DNA from 3 places in the Streptomyces sp. NBC_00289 genome. Region 1 is predicted to be linked to each of the others. Evidence: riboswitches for the same ligand, from Rfam matches in the RefSeq annotation. Region 1 holds a riboswitch; each other region holds the start of a gene.
What was found. A riboswitch is a leader RNA that binds a small molecule or an ion and turns the genes downstream of it on or off. The one in region 1 is predicted to bind cobalamin.
Positions count from the first base shown of each region.

Region 1 (5,883 bases):
GAAAACTTCTCGCTGATCCTCGCGATTGTGGTAATAACCGCACTTGCGTTCGATTTCACGAACGGTTTTCACGACACCGCCAACGCGATGGCCACGACCATCTCGACCGGTGCGCTCAAGCCCAAGGTCGCGGTGGCGATGTCCGCCGCGCTCAACCTTGTGGGTGCCTTCCTTTCCGTGGAGGTCGCCAACACGATCTCCAAGGGACTCGTCGACGAGTCCGGCATACGTCCCGAGGTCATATTCGCCGCCCTGGTCGGCGCGATCCTCTGGAACCTGCTGACCTGGCTGGTCGGACTCCCCTCCAGTTCCTCGCACGCCCTCATGGGCGGCCTGATCGGCGCCACCATCGCCTCGGCGGGGTTCGGCGCGGTGCACGGTGACGCACTGGTCACCAAGGTGCTGATCCCCGCGGTCGCGGCCCCGATCGTCGCGGGCGTCGCCGCGTTCCTCGCCACGCGCCTGTCGTACACACTCGGCAGGAAGGCCGACGGCAAGGCCGCCGCGAAGGGCTACCGCACCGGCCAGATCGCCTCCGCCGGCCTGGTCTCCCTGGCCCACGGCACCAACGACGCGCAGAAGACGATGGGCATCATCACCCTCGCCCTGGTCGCCGGCGGCGCCGTCGCCCCCGACTCCGACCCGCCCACCTGGGTCATCCTCTCCGCGGGCCTCGCCATCGCGCTCGGCACCTACCTCGGCGGCTGGCGCATCATCCGCACCATGGGCAAGGGCCTCACCGACCTCCAGCCGCAGCAGGGCTTCGCCGCCCAGACCAGCGCGGCCACGGTCATCCTGGCCTCCTCCCACCTCGGCTTCTCCCTGTCCACCACGCACTCCGTCTCCGGTTCGGTGATGGGCGCGGGCCTGGGACGCAAGGGCGGCGTCGTCCGCTGGTCGACGGCCACCCGGATGTTCGTCGCCTGGGGCCTCACCCTCCCGGCCGCGGCCCTGGTCGGCGCTCTCGCCGAGTCCGTGACGGACCTCGGCGACTGGGGCACCGCGGTCGTCGCCGTCTTCCTGATCGCCTCCAGCGCCGCCATCTGGAAGATCTCCCGGCGCGAGGTCATCGACCACAGCAACGTCAACGACCCCGAGGAGCCGGCCGGCGTGGTGACCACGGCGATCGCCGTCGTGACCCCGCCGCCCGTGGGCACCGTCGCCGAGGACCTCACGGCCACGATCCCCGCCCCGGCCGCCGACCCGGTGGTCCCGCCGGCCACCACCACCGTCTGAGCCCCGCGCCCCCGGTTACGAAGGAAGCAGCAACATGAAGATCGACTGGGCAGCTCTCGGCTCCGTCTTCGGGGTCAGCCTCGTGATCACCGTGGCCCTCGTGGCCCTGTTCACCCTCGGCGTCACCGGTCTCTCCCGTCGCGAACGCGCGGCGGCCCAGGGAGACTCCGCCGTGCTCGCGGTCACCGGCGCGTACGTGTGCTTCGCGGCCTGCGCCGCGGCGGTGGCGTACGGCATCTCGCTGATCATCGCCTGACCTGCCGCCACCAGGACACCGAGTGGGGTGCGGGACGGATCGCCGTCCCGCACCCCACTTCTCTGTGGCGCCTGTGACCGCGCGTGTGTGGGCCTCAGCACACTCTCCCTTCGCAGGTCAACAGCAAGTTGACGGCCCTTCGGGGACCGTGGTGGACTGCCGGGGCCATGTACGGCGGCAAGAGAGGAAGCCGGTGTGAATCCGGCGCGGTCCCGCCACTGTGACCGGGGTAGAAAGCCCCGGGAGCCAGGAACTCTCACCGCCGGTCTCGTCGAACCAGGGCGTGGACACCCTGAGTGAGGACACATAGCCATGCTCGGCTGCCGTTCGAGGTTCACCGCCGGCGCTCTGCCCGACCCCTCGGCCGGCTGAGCCGATGCGTGCCGATCGCGTCTTCGCGTACGGCGCCGCCGCCGGCCTCCTCGCCGACCTGGTCCTCGGTGATCCGCGCCGCGGACATCCGGTCGCCGCGTTCGGCCGGGCCGCCGGTGCCGTGGAACGCCTGCTGTGGCGGGACCACCGGGGCCACGGCGTGCTGCACACCGCCGTCTGCGCCGGAAGCGCCGTCTCCCTGGCCGCCGCCGCCACTTCGCTCGTACGACCGTCCCGTACCGCCTCCGTCGCGCTGACCGCCGCCGCGACCTGGGCCGTGGTGGGCGCGACCAGCCTCCAGCGCGAGGCGCGGGCCGTCGGCCGGGCCCTGGAGGCCGGGGACGTCGAGGCCGCGCGGGCGCGGCTGCCGCATCTGTGCGGGCGCGATCCGCAGGCCCTCGACGCGGACGGGATCGCCCGGGCCGTGGTCGAGTCCGTCGCCGAGAACACCTCGGACGCGGTCGTGGGGGCGCTGGTGTGGGGCGCGTTGGGCGGTGTGCCCGGTCTCGTCGGGTTCCGGGCCGTGAACACCCTCGACGCGATGGTCGGGCACCGGTCGCCCAGATACCTGCGCTACGGATGGGCCTCCGCCCGGCTCGACGACCTCGCGGGGTGGCCGGGAGCACGGCTGACCGCCGTCCTGGCCGCCGTCGGCGGAGGGGACCCGCGGGGTGCCGTACAGGCCTGGCGTGCCGACGCCGGGAAGCACCCGAGCCCCAACGCCGGTCCCGTGGAGGCCTCGTTCGCGGGGGCACTCGGGGTGCGGCTGGGCGGGACCCTGTCGTACGGGGGGCGGGTGGAGCGGCGGCCGGTGCTGAACCAGGCGGGGCGTGCCGTGCGGGTACGGGACATCGAACGGGCCGCGCGGCTCTCCCGGCGCGTCGGTGTTCTCGCGCTCGGCGTCACCGTCGCCGCGCGGATCGCCGCCACGCGACTGCTCGTCAGGCGGACATCTGTCACGCGGACATCTGTCACGCGGATCTCTGCCACGCGGATCGTGAAGGGGCGTACGTCATGAACGGTGGTCTCCTGGTCGCCGGCACCACCTCCGACGCCGGCAAGAGCGTCGTCACCGCCGGGATCTGCCGCTGGCTGGTCCGGCAGGGGGTCAAGGTCGCGCCGTTCAAGGCGCAGAACATGTCCCTCAACTCGTTCGTGACGCGGGAGGGCGCCGAGATCGGCCGTGCGCAGGCCATGCAGGCGCAGGCGTGCCGCGTCGAGCCGACGGTGCAGATGAATCCCGTCCTGCTCAAGCCGGGCGGCGAACAGAGCAGTCAGGTCGTGCTCATGGGGCGGCCCGTGGGCGAGTTGAGTGCCCGCGGCTACCACGGAGGGCGGCAGCGGCAACTGCTGGGGACCGTGCTCGACTGTCTCGCCGAGTTGCGGGGCACGTATGACGCGGTGATCTGTGAGGGGGCCGGCAGTCCCGCGGAGATCAATCTGCGGCGCACCGACATCGTGAACATGGGCATCGCGCGGGGCGCGCGGCTGCCCGTGCTCGTCGTCGGCGACATCGACCGCGGGGGCGTGTTCGCCTCCTTCTTCGGCACGGTCGCCCTGCTGTCCCCCGAGGACCAGGAGCTCGTCGCCGGGTTCCTCGTCAACAAGTTCCGGGGGGACGTCTCGCTGCTGGAGCCGGGCCTCGACATGCTGCACGGGCTCACCGGACGGCGGACCTACGGCGTGCTGCCCTTCCGGCACGGGCTCGGCATCGACGAGGAGGACGGGCTGCGCATCTCGTTGCGCGGGACGGTCCGCGAGTCGGCCACCGCCCCACCCGTCGGCGAGGACGTCCTGCGCGTCGCCGTCTGCGCGGTCCCCCTCATGTCCAACTTCACCGACGTGGACGCGCTGGCCGCCGAACCGGGTGTCGTGGTGCGGTTCGTGGACCGGCCCGAGGAACTGGCGGACGCCGACCTCGTGGTGGTCCCGGGCACCCGGGGCACGGTCCGCGCGCTGGAGTGGCTGCGGGAGCGGGGCCTGGCCGGCGCGCTCGCGCGGCGCGCCGCCGAGGGCCGGCCGGTGCTCGGCATCTGCGGTGGCTACCAGCTGCTCGGTGAGCGCATCGAGGACGAGGTCGAGAGCCGGCGGGGGCGGGTGACGGGACTCGGACTGCTGCCCGTCCGGGTGCGGTTCGCCCGCGAGAAGACCCTCACCCGGCCCGTCGGCGAGGCCCTCGGCGAACACGTCGAGGGGTACGAGATCCACCACGGGGTCGCCGACGTCATGGGCGGAGACGCGTTCATCTCCGACGGCGAGGGGCACGGCCTGGACGGTTGCCGGGTCGGCCAGGTCTGGGGCACGCACTGGCACGGCTCCCTGGAGTCGGACGGTTTCCGGCGTGCCTTCCTGCGCGAGGTGGCGGCCGCCGCGGGCCGCCGGTTCGTACCGGCCGCCGACACCTCGTTCGCCGCGCTGCGCGAGGAGCAGCTCGACCGGCTCGGCGACCTGATCGAACAGCACGCGGACACGGACGCGCTGTGGCGGCTCATCGAGTCCGGCGCGCCGCAAGGACTGCCTTTCATTCCACCGGGAGCGCCCGCATGAGCACAGTGTTGTTGTTGTCGACCGCCGACACGGATCTGCTGGCGGCGCGTGCCTCCGGCGCCCCGTACCGGATCGGCAATCCGACCCGGATCGACGTCGCGGAGGAGCTGCCCGCGCTGATCGCGGGCGCGGACGTCGCCGTCGTACGGCTGCTCGGCGGCAAGCGGGCCTGGGAGGACGGGCTGGCCGCGCTCAGGGCGTCCGGCGTCCCGACCGTGCTGCTCGGCGGGGAGACCGTCCCGGACGCCGAGTTGATGGCCGAGTCGTCCGTGCCGGCCGGTGTCGTGGCCGAGGCGCTGCGCTATCTCGTCGAGGGCGGCCCGGAGAACCTGACGGAGCTCACCCGCTTCCTCTCCGACACCGTACTGCTGACCGGTGAGGGGTTCGACGAGCCGCGGAAGATGCCCGAGTTCGGGGTGCACGGGGAGCGCTCGTACGTCGAGGGCCGTCCCACCGTCGGCGTGCTCTTCTACCGGGCCCACCAGCTCAGCGGCAACACCGGCTTCGTGGACACGCTGTGCGAGGCGATCGAGGCGCGGGGCGCCAACGCCCTCGCCGTGTACTGCGGTTCGCTGCGCGGCGCGGACGCCGGGCTGTACGAGATCCTCGGGCGGGCCGACACCCTGGTCGCCACCGTCCTCGCCGCCGGCGGCACGCACGCCTCGCAGGCCTCGGCCGGTGGCGACGAGGAGGCCTGGGACATCGGGGCCCTCGCCGACCTCGACGTGCCCGTTCTCCAGGGTCTGTGTCTCACCTCGTCGAGGAGCGCCTGGCAGGACTCCGACGCCGCCCTGTCCCCCATGGACGCGGCGATGCAGGTCGCGATCCCGGAGTTCGACGGGCGGCTCATCACGGTGCCGTTCTCGTTCAAGGAGCAGGGACCGGACGAGGTGCCGGTGTACGTCGCCGACCCCGAGCGGGCCGCGCGGGTCGCCGGAATCGCCGTACGGCATGCCCGGTTGCGGCACAAGCCGAACGCGGAGAAGAAGCTCGCGCTCGTCTTCACCGCCTACCCGACCAAGCACTCGCGGGTCGGCAACGCGGTGGGGCTCGACACGCCCGCCTCGGCGGTGCGGGTGCTGGACGCGCTGCGCGACGCCGGGTACCTCGTCGAGGGGCACCCGGACAACGGCGACGAACTGATCCACCGGCTCATCAACGCCGGTGGCCACGACGTCGAATGGCTCACCGAGGAGCAGCTCGCCGCCGCTCCCGCGCGCGTGCCGCTCGCCGACTACCGGGCCTGGTTCGACCAGCTCGACCCCGCGCTGCGCGAGGGGATGCTCGAGGCGTGGGGCGAGCCGCCGGGCTCCCTCTACGTCGACGGGGACGACATCGTGCTGGCCTCCCTTCAGTTCGGGAACGTCGTGGTGATGATCCAGCCGCCGCGCGGCTTCGGGGAGAACCCGATCGCGATCTACCACGACCCCGACATGCCGCCCTCGCACCACTACATGGCGGCCTACCGCTGG
Region 1 covers NZ_CP108046.1:7,744,809-7,750,691, reverse strand. Annotated here, with positions in the region: gene OG985_RS35045 (anion permease) at 1-1,236, shown strand, start outside; gene OG985_RS35040 (hypothetical protein) at 1,271-1,492, shown strand; cobalamin riboswitch at 1,618-1,769, shown strand; gene OG985_RS35035 (cobalamin biosynthesis protein) at 1,869-2,882, shown strand; gene OG985_RS35030 (cobyric acid synthase) at 2,879-4,411, shown strand; gene cobN (cobaltochelatase subunit CobN) at 4,408-5,883, shown strand, end outside.

Region 2 (5,883 bases), 2.7 Mb from region 1:
CACCCAGACCACCCCGCCGAAGCTGCCCAAGTCGGACCTGACCCCGCCGGCCCCGCCGGCCGGCCAGCCGGAGGTCGTCCTGACCCCGCCGCCCAACAGCACCGAGACGCCGAAGCCACTGCCGACCTCGTGACAGCGGGGGGCCCGGGCGGCCCCTCGCCCGCCCTACCCGCCGAGCCACACGGTCGTGTCCGGTCCCAGCAGACCGCCCTCCAGCGGCCCGCTGGTCAGCAGCACCTCCCCGGCCGGCACCGCGACCGGCTCGTCCGACAGGTTGGTGACACAGCGCCAGCCCTCGTGCCGGGCGAAGTGCAGGACCCCGGGCAAAGCGTCGTCCGCCCAGGCCAGCCCCTCGCCCTGGAGCAGCTTGCGGCGCAGCCGCAGGGCCGTGCGGTAGAGCTCCAGGGTCGAGCCCTCGACCCCGTCCTGCGCCTCGACGGCGTACGACGCGAAGCTCTCCGGCTGCGGCAGCCAGGCCGCGCCCGCCCCGAAGCCGTACGACGGTCCGGTCCTCGTCCACGGCAGCGGGACCCGGCATCCGTCGCGTCCCTTGCGGACCCGGCCCGTCTGCTCCCAGACGGGGTCCTGGAGAACCTCGACGGGCAGGTCGGCGACCTCGGGCAGACCGAGTTCCTCGCCCTGGTAGACGTACGACGATCCCGGCAGCGCCAGCATCAGCAGCGTGGCCGCCCGGGCCCGGCGCAGGCCCGCCACCGGGTCGACGGCGGGGGCGTGGCCGCCGGACAGCAGCCAGGCGTTGTCGTCGGTGCCCGGCGGGAGCAGGAGGCGGGAGGCGTGCCGTACGACGTCGTGGTTGGACAGGACCCAGGTGGCCGACGCTCCGGCCATCGCGGCCGTGTCCAGGGAGTCGGTGATCACCTGGCGCAGTTCGGTCGCGTCCCAGGGGGTTTGGAGGTACTCGAAGTTGAAGGCCTGGCCGAGTTCGTCCGGCCGGGCGTACAGCGCGCGCCGGGCCCCCTGCACCCACGCCTCGGCGACCGCGGTGCGGGGCGGGTGGTAGTCGTCGAGGACGGCGCGCCAGTCGCGGTAGATCTCGTGGACCTCGTCGCGGTCGTAGAAGGGGTGGGAGCCGGGCGGGAGGCCGGCGAGCGTCGCCTCGCCGCTGACCTCCGTGGCGCCGAGGTCGCGCAGCGGCTCGCTCAGGTCCTTGGCCAGGCCGTGCGCGACGTCGACGCGGAAGCCGTCGACCCCGCGGTCGGACCAGAAGCGCAGGGTGGTCCGGAAGTCGGCGCGGATCTCCTCGTTGTCCCAGTTCAGGTCGGGCTGCTGGGGTGCGAACAGATGCAGGTACCACTGGCCGTCCGGCACTCGTCGCCAGGCGCTGCCGCCGAACACGGACTGCCAGTCGGTGGGCGGCAGTGCGCCGTGGGTGCCGCGGCCGTCGCGGAAGACGTAGCGGTCGCGGGCGGCGGAGCCGGGTCCGGCCCGCAGGGCCTCCTGGAACCAGACGTGCTGGTGCGAGGTGTGGTTCGGCACCAGGTCGACGATCACCTTCAGGCCCAGCCGGTGGGCCTCGGTCGCCATGGCGTCGAAGTCGTCGAGGGTGCCCAGGCGCGGGTCGACGTCGCGGTGGTCGGCGACGTCGTAGCCGCCGTCGGCGAGTTCCGAGGGGTAGAAGGGGCTGAGCCACAGGGCGTCGACGCCGAGCGCGGCGAGGTGGCTCAGGCGCCCGGTGACACCGCGGATGTCGCCGAGCCCGTCGCCGTCGGCGTCGGCGAAGCTGCGGGGGTAGACCTGGTAGACGACGGCCTGCCGCCACCAGTCGGGGTCCTTGCTGGAGAGGTCGGGCGTGGTGCGAACGGTCACGCGTGCTCCTCCGCGGTGTGTACGGGCGGGTGCGTTGCGAGCGGGTGCCTGCTTTGTGGGCGGGTGCTGCGCGGGCGGGTGCTTTGTGGGCGGTGCTGTGCGGGCGGGTGCTTTGTGGGCGGTAAGGAGAACCCTGTCCACTTGGCCGGAAAAGTGAACATCCAGCCTGTCTCCGCGCGGTCCGGAGGGAGGTATTCCCTGTGTGGGGGAATTGTAATGACTGGCTCAACCACCTTTGTATCGCCGCAGGTTGACAGCCCTGAGCCAGGAGATCCACGATGTGCGCACGCTGTGGCGCATGTGACCAATGGGCCCAGTGTTTCTTCGGGTTACTCACCCCCCGCACACGCCAAGATGGGATACGCATGTCCATAGCGAGACGTGTCACCGTGCGCCGCCTGCTGGGGACGGGCGTCGCGACGCTCGCCCTCTGTACCGCCTCCGTCGCCGCCGCCTCCGGCGCCTTCGCCACCGGTACGCCCGGCGGCGACGGCTGGAAGTCCGCCGACGGCTACCAGCCCGGATCGGGGGCGGGCACGGTCACGGAGACCGACCGCTGCCAGTTCTCGCTCGACGGCACCGACTTCTACGACTCGGTGAAGGTGGACGACCAGAACCTGCGGCCCACCGACGACGGCAAGGTCCACGTCAAGGTCCGCACCGCCGGCGACGCCACCACCTGCACCGCCTCCCTGGCCTCCTACCTCGCCCACGGGTCCAGCTTCCGCACCTCCGGCGAGCAGGTCTTCGTCGACTTCGACACCGTGACGGTCAAGCCGGGCCAGACCGAGTCCCTGGACATCGCCGTGCCGGACGCGGGCTGCTACGCGCAGATCGACCTCTACCGGGGTGCGGTCAGGTTCGACGGCAAGCTCGACGCGAAGGACGGCTTCGAGCACGGCGACCTGCCCAAGGGCCCGGACCGCCCGGTCATCAAGGACAAGCTGATCGCGGCCTGGAACGGCGGCACGAAGGACTGCACGACGGCTCCGCCCGAGACGCCGTCCACCCCGACGGCCCCGGAGTCCTCCGAGCCCTCCCAGCCGGCGGAGGAGTCCACGCCGCCGGCGAGCGAGACGCCGTCGACCGAGACCGGGACCCCGACTCCGGCCGCCTCCGAGTCCACCACCGCGCCGGCCACCACGCCGAACGGCGGCGGTGACGACCTCGCCGAGACCGGCGCGAACGGCAGCACGGGGCCGATCGCGATCGGGGCGGCGGTGCTGCTGGCCGGCGGCGCGGGCCTCGTGGTGGCCACCCGCCGGCGCCGGAGCACGCGCGCGTGACCCTTCCAGGGGGCGGCCTCCGCCCCCTGGAACACACACCGGGGGCCGAGCCTCACCCGTCGGAAGGACCGAGAGGCTCGAGCAGGGCGGCGACGGTTTCGTCGACCAGCCTGTAGCGCACCACCCGTCCCTCCCTCTCCCCCTCGACGACCCCGGCCGCCCGCAGCAGCCTGAGCGCCTGCGAGACGGCGGGGTCGTTCGTCCCGGTCGCGATCGCCAGGTCGGACACGGCCAGCGGTCCGGTGCGGTGCAGGGCCAGCAGCAGGGCCAGCCGCCGGGGCTCGCCGAGCAGGGCGAAGCGGTCGGCCCAGGTGCGGACATGCGCGGGGTCGCCGATGGCGGCGACGGCGTCACACACGCGGTGACCGTCGATGGTGCGCCGGTCCGCGCGGTCGGCCGGGACGAGATGCATACCGCCATCCTCGCAGGCGCACTGTGTGATCTTCCATACCTGCGCAGGTGCGCAGCTATGCAGTGGACCGCCCGCCGCCCTACGGTGGTCGGGCCGTGGTGCTCGGGAAGCCGGTGACGACCCCTCAGGGGTCCATGCCGGAGCGGCCCTCGCCACTGTGATCGGGGAGTTTCCGGCCCACCGTCCCGCGAGGGACAGCCACTGGTCGCCGCAGGGTGACCGGGAAGGCGGGCCGGCGGCGTACGACCCGTAAGCCAGGAGACCGGCCACGGCATCTCACGAAGTGATCCACGAGGTGCTGGAGCGTGACCGCATGACCCTGCCCGAACCCGCCCCGGCGTCCTTCACGTGGCGCCGGGAGGACACCGTCAAGACCGCCGGCCTGCTGGCGGCCGTCGCCGCCCTGCACGTCGTCGCCTTCGGCATCCTCTTCCTGCTCGTCGTCCCCGAGCACTACGAGGTCGGCACCAGGGCCTTCGGCGTCGGACTCGGCGTCACCGCCTACACGCTGGGCATGCGGCACGCCTTCGACGCCGACCACATCGCCGCCATCGACAACACCACCCGCAAGCTGATGGCCGACGGCAAACGGCCGGTCTCGGTGGGCTTCTGGTTCGCGCTCGGCCACTCCAGCGTGGTGGTCCTGCTCGCCGCGCTGATCGCCGGCGGCACCCGACTGGCCGGCCTTGTCATGAACGAGGGCTCGCGCACCCACCAGACCCTCGGCTTCATGGGTACGACGATCTCGGGGACGTTCCTCTACCTCATCGCCGCCCTCAACCTGGTCGCCCTGCTCGGCATCCTGAAGGTCTTCAAGGCGATGCGCGCGGGCACCTACGACGAGCGGGAGCTCGAACAGCACCTGGACTCCCGGGGGTTCATGAACCGGATCCTGGGCCGGCTCACCCGGTCCATCAGCCGCCCCGGCCAGATGTACCCGCTCGGCTTCCTCTTCGGCCTCGGCTTCGACACCGCCACCGAGGTCACGCTGATGGTGATGGCCGGCTCGGGCGCGGCGGCCGGGCTGCCCTGGTACGCGATCCTGTGCCTGCCGCTGCTGTTCGCCGCCGGCATGAGCCTGTTCGACACCCTCGACGGCACCTTCATGAACTTCGCCTACCAGTGGGCCTTCTCCAACCCCGTCCGCAAGGTCTTCTACAACCTCACCATCACCGGGCTGTCCATCGCCGTCGCCTTCTTCATCGGCACCATCGAACTGGTCGGCGTCCTGCACGAGAAGCTCGACCTGAGCGACGACCTCAGCGGCTGGGTCGCCGGCCTCGACCTGGACAACGTCGGCTACGTCATCGTCGGCCTGTTCGTGGTGGTGTGGGCGGCGGCGGTGACGTACTGGAAGGTCGCCAAGGTGGAACAGCGCTGGGCGGTGCGGCCGGCGGACAGTCGCTAGGACAGCTGCCGGGACTCCCCGGGTCTCCCCGGTTCTCCGCCGGCTCTCCGCCGCGACAGCCTTCCAGCGGCTTCCTCAGACGCCCTCGACCGTCGTCAGCCACAGCTTCACGTACCGCTCCGCGTCCACGCCCAGGCCGACGTCCACCAGGGCCTGTTCCCGTACGCCCTCGTGGATCTCGGACTCGCCGGGGCGCGGGCGGCGGTCGACGACGGTCTGGCCGCGGGTCGGGCCCGGGGCCAGGGACACCTCGACCGGCAGGCGTTCGGTGGTCAGCCCCTCCGGGTCGACGACCGCGCAGACCGCGCCCGCGTCACCGAGGCCGCCCGTGGGGGTGGGGTCGCCGGAGGTGGCCGGGTCGCGGTGGGCGAGCAGTTCACCGGCCAGCCGCAGACGGGGGTCCCCGCTCGCGCGCAGCCGCTCCACGTCCGCGGCCGGGACCAGGACCTGCTTGAACACGTCGAGGCCGTACATGGTGATCGGCACGCCCGCGGTGAGCAGGACGGCCGCCGCCTCCGGGTCGTGCCACACGTTGAACTCGGCGACCGGCGTGGCGTTCCCGGTCGCCACCGCGCCGCCCATGAACACGATCCGCTCGATGTTGCGCACCACCTCCGGGTGCGTGCGCAGGAGCAGCGCAATGTTCGTCAGCGGTGCCGTCGGGATGAGGGTCACCGGGCGCGGGGAGGCGAGGATCTCGCGGCGCAGCAGCGTCACCGCGTCCACGTCGACCGGAACGCGGGTCGGCGCGGGCAGCCCGAGGTCGCCCATCCCGTCCTGCCCGTGCACGTGCCGGGCCGTCCGCACGGGCTCGATCAGCGGCCGCTCGGCACCTCGCGCGACCGGGATGCCGGGCGCTCCGGCCTGCTCCAGCACGGTCAGGGTGTTGCGGACGACCCCGTCCACGTCCGTGTTCCCGGCCACGCAGGTGATCGCGCGCAGGTCAAGGC
Region 2 covers NZ_CP108046.1:5,042,679-5,048,561, forward strand. Annotated here, with positions in the region: gene OG985_RS22850 (DUF4142 domain-containing protein) at 1-133, shown strand, start outside; gene OG985_RS22855 (glycoside hydrolase family 13 protein) at 166-1,827, opposite strand; gene OG985_RS22860 (LAETG motif-containing sortase-dependent surface protein) at 2,193-3,113, shown strand; gene OG985_RS22865 (ArsR/SmtB family transcription factor) at 3,166-3,525, opposite strand; cobalamin riboswitch at 3,605-3,811, shown strand; gene OG985_RS22870 (HoxN/HupN/NixA family nickel/cobalt transporter) at 3,839-4,933, shown strand; gene OG985_RS22875 (nucleoside hydrolase) at 5,009-5,883, opposite strand, start outside.
Region 2: it holds a riboswitch for cobalamin, as region 1 does, so the genes downstream of both, OG985_RS22870 (HoxN/HupN/NixA family nickel/cobalt transporter) here and OG985_RS35035 (cobalamin biosynthesis protein) in region 1, are expected to answer to the same signal.

Region 3 (5,883 bases), 6.3 Mb from region 1:
CTCACGTTCAAGACTCTGCAGACCTACAGCGACGACCGCGTCGACCGCTGGATCGGTCTGGACGAGGACGGCGAGAACCCGGCGCCCGTCCTCAAGTTGAAGGCCGCCGCCCCCGGGGCGAAGCCGGTCAGCCCCTCTCCCGGTGCGAGCGAGTCGGCGTCCGCGGCGCCCACGCCCGAGGAGACCGAGCCCTCGGCCTCCCCCGCGGCCCGGGCCGAGGAGAAGGACGACGACGGCATGTCGGCCGGTGCCTGGATCGGCATCGGTGCCGCGGTGGTGGTCGTGGCAGGCGGCGCCCTCTATCTCGTACGGCGCAGGGCCGGCGCCCAGCAGTAGCAGGCACCGAGGCCCTCGGCCGGTCGTCGCCCCTCGTTCGTGCGGTGCTCTTCGCCCGCCGGGTGATCGGCGCGGCACGGCCGAGGGCCTCCCTCACCAGCCGCCGCAGTCGACGTCCTCGGCGACGACCGCTCCGGGAGGGCCGCCCTCTGCCGGCCACCAGCCACCGGCGGCCGACCCCCCTGCCCCGCCCCCGGACCTCGGCCCCCCGGGCCCGGAAGGCAACACATCGCCCGCTACGCGCTCTTGGCGCACGCCTCCGCGGCCACCGCGTTGGCACTGGGCGCGGGTGGCGGTGACGGCGTCGAGGTGATCGTCGTGGCGGCTCGTGCGGCCGTCGGGCGGCGGACGCGTCGGCCCCGGCGCTGGAGCGGCGCCTCGACGACGACGTACGACAGCAGGGCCATGACGGTGGTCAGCACCACCGTGACCGACAGCCGCCCCTCCCGCACACCCAGCGAGGCGAGCAGGCGCACGACCGGGTAGTGCCACAAGTACATGCCGTAACTGAGGTTACGGCCCGCCCAGGCCAGCGGCGCCATCGACAGCATCCGTGACAGCCATCCGCCCGGGCACAGTTCGAGTCCCGCGACGAGCGTGGCGGACACCGCCGCGACCGCCAGGAATCCGGCGGTGTACCAGGCGGCGGTCCATCGGCCCTCGTCGGCGGTGACCGGAACCTTCCAGGCGGTGAGGCACAACAGCGCGAGTGCCGGCAGGGCCAGCCGGCCGGTCCACGTGCGCAGGCTTTCCAGCCGGGGGTCGTCGGCACGCAGCCGGGCCAGGACCAAAGCCACCAGGGCACCGGCGAGCAACTGGTCGGCGCGGGCGTCCGTGCCGTTGTATATGCGGTGCGCCGCGTCGGGGTTCCACAGTGCGTACCGCCACAGCACCGGCAGGGCGCACAGGACCGCCGTGCACACCAGCACCGCGCGGGCCCGGAACCACCGCAACAGGAACAACAGGGCCAGCGGCCACAGCAGGTAGAACTGCTCCTCCACGCTCAGCGACCAGGTGTGCGCCAGCGGTCCGGTCACGTCGGAGTAGACCCCGGCATCCCCGGCACGCACGATGTTCACCACGAACAGCGCCGCGAGTCCGGCGGCCGCCGAGGCGCCGTCGAACGCCCACAGCGAGGTGGTCAGCGACAGCGCCACGCAGGCCGCGCACACCGCCAGCAGGGCGGGGACGAGTCGCAGCCATCGCCGCCGGTAGAAGCTGCGCAGGTCGATGCCGCCGGTCCGGGCGTGTTCGGCGACGAGCAGCCGGGTGATGACGAATCCGCTGATGGTGAAGAAGACGTCCACCGCGACCGATCCGCCCGGCAACAGGTCCGGTTCCACGTGGTAGAGGAGGACCATCGCCACCGCGAGGGTCCTCAGACCGTCGAGCCCGCTCACGCGGCCGCCGCGTGTGGCCGCCGACGGGAAACCCCCGCCGGGTGTCACACGTCTCGACGACTCCTTCGACTCGGGGGCAGGCCCTGGGCTTTTCTTGTCCACCTCCGCATCCCGGCCGCCGACCGTCACTGGCACGTTCACTGCCCTGCTCATGAAGAGGATCGCTTTCCACCGCCGACTGCGCCGCTCGAAAGCGTCCTGCTACCCAGCGATCCGCACGTCACACGGGCTCGGTTCGCGCGCCGTTCACCTGCGGTGCCGCCCGACACGGCATCCGCCGAGGCCGGAGCACCCGGCCACGAACCGCCGCGCGTCCACCCGGGAGACGGCGGGTTACGGCCCGAAACCCCGCCCCTGGTGCGGCGCTTCCGGCTCTCGGTGCGCTCGCCGTGAATGCCGGGCGGCGACGGCACCGTTCCGTACGGCCGTCCGGAAAACAGCGATCCGGCCCCGCACAGGAAGTGCGGGGGCCGGATCGCGGTGTCGGGTTCGCCCTGGCGGGGCGATGCCTCAGTGCGGTACGGGGGTGGTTCGCGTACCGGCGCCCTCCGCCGCGGCGACCGCGGGCTTGGGTGTCAGCACGCGTTCCGCGAGCACCCCGAAGACCAGCCCGAAGGAGGCCCACAGGGTCAGTTGGATGGCGAGGGCCGCGAGACGGAACTGCCAGAGCAGGCTCGCCGAGAAGTCGTTGGGGACTTCGTTGACGGCCGGGAGAAAGGCGTACGCGAGACCGACGGCGAGGACGAAGAACGCCCCGGCGGAAAGGCTCGCGTTCCAGTTGCCCAGCCGCGGTGCGAGCCGTTTGCCCAGGATCACGGTGGCGACGGCCAGCAGGACGCTGAGGAGCATCATCAGGAAGTACAGGGTGGTGCGCTTGCCGATGGTGTCCGGGTCGCCGACGGACGGGGGGTTGGCCGGGTACTTCAGGAACGGCACGACGTAGACCGCGATCAGGCCGGCGGCGGCCAGGAGCAGCGCGCTCGCCCGCGGCCCGAAGCGGCCGATCCGGCCGAGCGCGAAGCAGTACGCGAGGGCGGCGATGCCGCCGAACGCGACGCCGTAGAGCAGCACACCGGTGCTCAGACCACCGGTGGACTGCATGGTGCGGCTGACGGCCTCCATGCCGTGCTCGTGGGAGTGCGCCTCCTCGTAGGCGATGGCCGAGTCCACGCGAGGCTCGCCCAGGAAGTAGGCGACGACGAGGGCGAGCAGGCCGGCGGCGAGGCCCGCCAGCATGCCGCGGACCAGGAGGTTTCTGACGGTTACGGAGTTCATGGGCTCGTAGGCTCCGGCTCGGCCGTCAGTGGCAGGGGAAGCCGAGGAGGTGGCGGGCGTCGTGCACCCACTCGTGCACGTTCTCACCGCTCACCACGGAGGTGGCGCCCTGCTCGGCGCCGACGAAGTAGAGCAGCACCAGCATCAGGATGCCGAAGAAGACCGCCCACGGAGCGATCGCGCCGATCGGCAGCTTGGCGGGAAGGGCGGTGGGGGCAGCGCTGGGCTGCACGGTGGACTGCGCCATGGCAGGACCTCCTGGGGGAACTCGCGTCCCATGTCGGTGGTGCACAAGACGACGGCCACGGGTCTGACTCGCCCGCTCCCGCCGTCCCGTGTCGGGGCGGCAGTACCGGACTTACAGTGGCGCGACCGTGCCGGACTCCCACCGGCTTCCGCAGTACCGTCGTCGATATCCTCGAGAACGTACCGCGTCACGAGGGTGCGGCCAAGGGCGCGTAGAACCTCCGGGGGCGCGTCGGCGGTATCGCCATGGCGAGAATTCCGTGCGGCGACCGCGTTGTTGACCATGAGAGCAGGCACATGACAAGCAGAGTGACGTTGATCTCACCCGCCGTCAGCCGGTCACTGCGCGAGGCCCGTTTCGACGACGGCTGCCCCCTCGACGAGACGGGAGCGGCGCGTGCCCGGTCGGCCGGAGACACCCTCCGACCGCCTGACCGCGCCCTGTTCTCACCCACCGTGCGCTGCGAGGAGACCGCGTCGGCACTGGGTCTTGACGCCGCCCCGGTGCCGGAACTGGCAGGGCTCCGCGTGGGCCGATGGCAGGGACGCACCCTCGAGGAGGTCAGCGCGGACGAACCCGATGCGATCGCCGTCTGGATGACCGACCCGGCCTCCGCGCCGCACGGCGGTGAATCGGTACGCGAGCTCTGCGACCGCGTGACGGCCTGGCTGGAGACAGCCGCACACGCCGCGGGCCGCACCGTCGCCGTGGTGGAGCCGGAGATCGTACGAGCTGTGGGAGTACGCGTCCTTGGGGCGCCCGAGTCCGCGTTCTGGCGCATCGACGTACCACCGCTGACCGCGACCACGGTCAGCGGGCGCTCCGGACGCTGGAACCTGACGGTCGGACAGCCGCTCGGGAGACTGGAGCCGTGACTCGTCGGCCCGCCCGAAGAGCCGCCACCCCCGACCTGATCACTCGCTCGGCCACCTAGGCCGTGGCCGGTGCGCTCGTGGCGCCGTTCGGCCGCTCTGGCCTACGGCGCCGACCCGCGCACCTGTCCGGGCGATCGTCTGCGGCGCGCACCGCACGAGGGCCCGCGGTGCGAGCTGTCCCGGCGTGGGGCCGAAGCCCCCTTTCACGCGCGGACCGCGCGCTGTCCCACCGACACGCACACCGCGTTCAGCGCGCCCGGCCCGCGCCCGGAACCTGAGCGGGCGTCAGGAGGACCAGTATGTCGCCCTCCTCGGTGGCGGTCGGCCCCTCCTCGGTGACCGGTACCAGCCTGCCGTCACCCCGGACGACGAAGACGACCTCGTGTGCGTCGGACGGGCGCGGGTCGGAGGCGGGCTGTGCGCGGAAGCGGGCGCCCTGTTCGTGCCGGGCCGCGAGGGCGTGCGGGGCGAGCTCGGGACGGAGGACGGTGTCCTCGGCGGTGTAGAGGGCGACGACCCCACGGCTGTCCCGGGGCGGGCTGATGCGGCGGACCGGGCCGTCGACGCTGTCCCGCAGGGCGACGGAGGCCAGCGCGTTGAAGTCGTCGTCGTCCGTGAGGAGATAGACCGAGGTGACTCCTTCCCACCGCGCCTGGGGATCGGTGGCCGCGGCCATCAGCTCCCCGGCGGCCAGTTCGAGTCCGGCCTCCTCGACGAGGGCCCTCTCCCGCGCGGACCCCGCCCACATCAGCACGTCGATCCCGGCGTCGCGCAGCGCACGGGCGAGGTCGACGACCCAGCGATCGCCACCCACCAGCAGGGGCCGGTCCCGCACGGTCCGCACGACGCCCAGCCTGACGGCCACCGGCTTCGCGGTCAGCGCGTAGACGACGACCGTTCCGACGATCACCAGGAACGTGATGGGAAGGATCTTGTCGGCGTCGTCCAGTCCCGCCGAGGCGAGCCCGGCGGAGAACGTCGTCGCGGTCGACGCGGCGACGATGCCACGGGGAGCCATCCAGCCGACGAAGGCACGCTCGCTCCCGCTGAGATCCGACCCGATACCGGCGAGCAGCGCGACGAGCGGCCGGACGACCACCACCAGCACGATGATCAGGACGACGGTGGGGAGCAGCACCGGCACGAGGGACTCCGGGGTCACCGTGGCCGAGATGGAGATGAACAGCAGGCCGATGATGAGCTGCACCAGCGTCTCGAAGAACGGCCGACGGGCCGGGATGTCGAAGCCGGGCAGGTTCGCGACCGCCAGTCCGGCGACGATCGCGGCGATGAGCCCCGAGTCGTCGTACGCCATGTCGCAGCCCGCGGAGATCACGACGACCGTGGCCAGCTGGGCCAGCGTGCCGAGCGTCTCCCCGAGGCGCAGCAACCTCAGCGTGCACCACAACAGCACGGTGCCGACCGCCCCGCCGGCCAGCCCGACGGCGATCCCGGCGATGAAGGAACCGAAGCGGAAGTTGCCGGTCTGCAGTCCGCCGGACAGAAGGGAGTGAAAGACGACGGCCCCGAGGATGCCGCCGACGGGGTCGACCAGGGATCCTTCCCACACCAGGACCCGTCGCACCTGCTCCGAGGGTCTCACGTGCTCCAGCAGGGGTCCCACGACGGTGGGCCCGGACACCACCAGGATCACACCGAGCATGCTGGCCACGGCCGCGGGCACCCCGAACAGGGTCAGCCCCAGGCACATGACCGCGGCCCAGGTGAACACGACGCCGAGCACCAGGAG
Region 3 covers NZ_CP108046.1:1,407,884-1,413,766, forward strand. Annotated here, with positions in the region: gene OG985_RS06980 (DUF1775 domain-containing protein) at 1-336, shown strand, start outside; gene OG985_RS06985 (acyltransferase family protein) at 573-1,736, opposite strand; gene OG985_RS06990 (CbtA family protein) at 2,247-3,011, opposite strand; gene OG985_RS06995 (CbtB-domain containing protein) at 3,037-3,258, opposite strand; cobalamin riboswitch at 3,297-3,444, opposite strand; gene OG985_RS07000 (histidine phosphatase family protein) at 3,555-4,133, shown strand; gene OG985_RS07005 (cation:proton antiporter) at 4,381-5,883, opposite strand, start outside.
Region 3: it holds a riboswitch for cobalamin, as region 1 does, so the genes downstream of both, OG985_RS06995 (CbtB-domain containing protein) here and OG985_RS35035 (cobalamin biosynthesis protein) in region 1, are expected to answer to the same signal.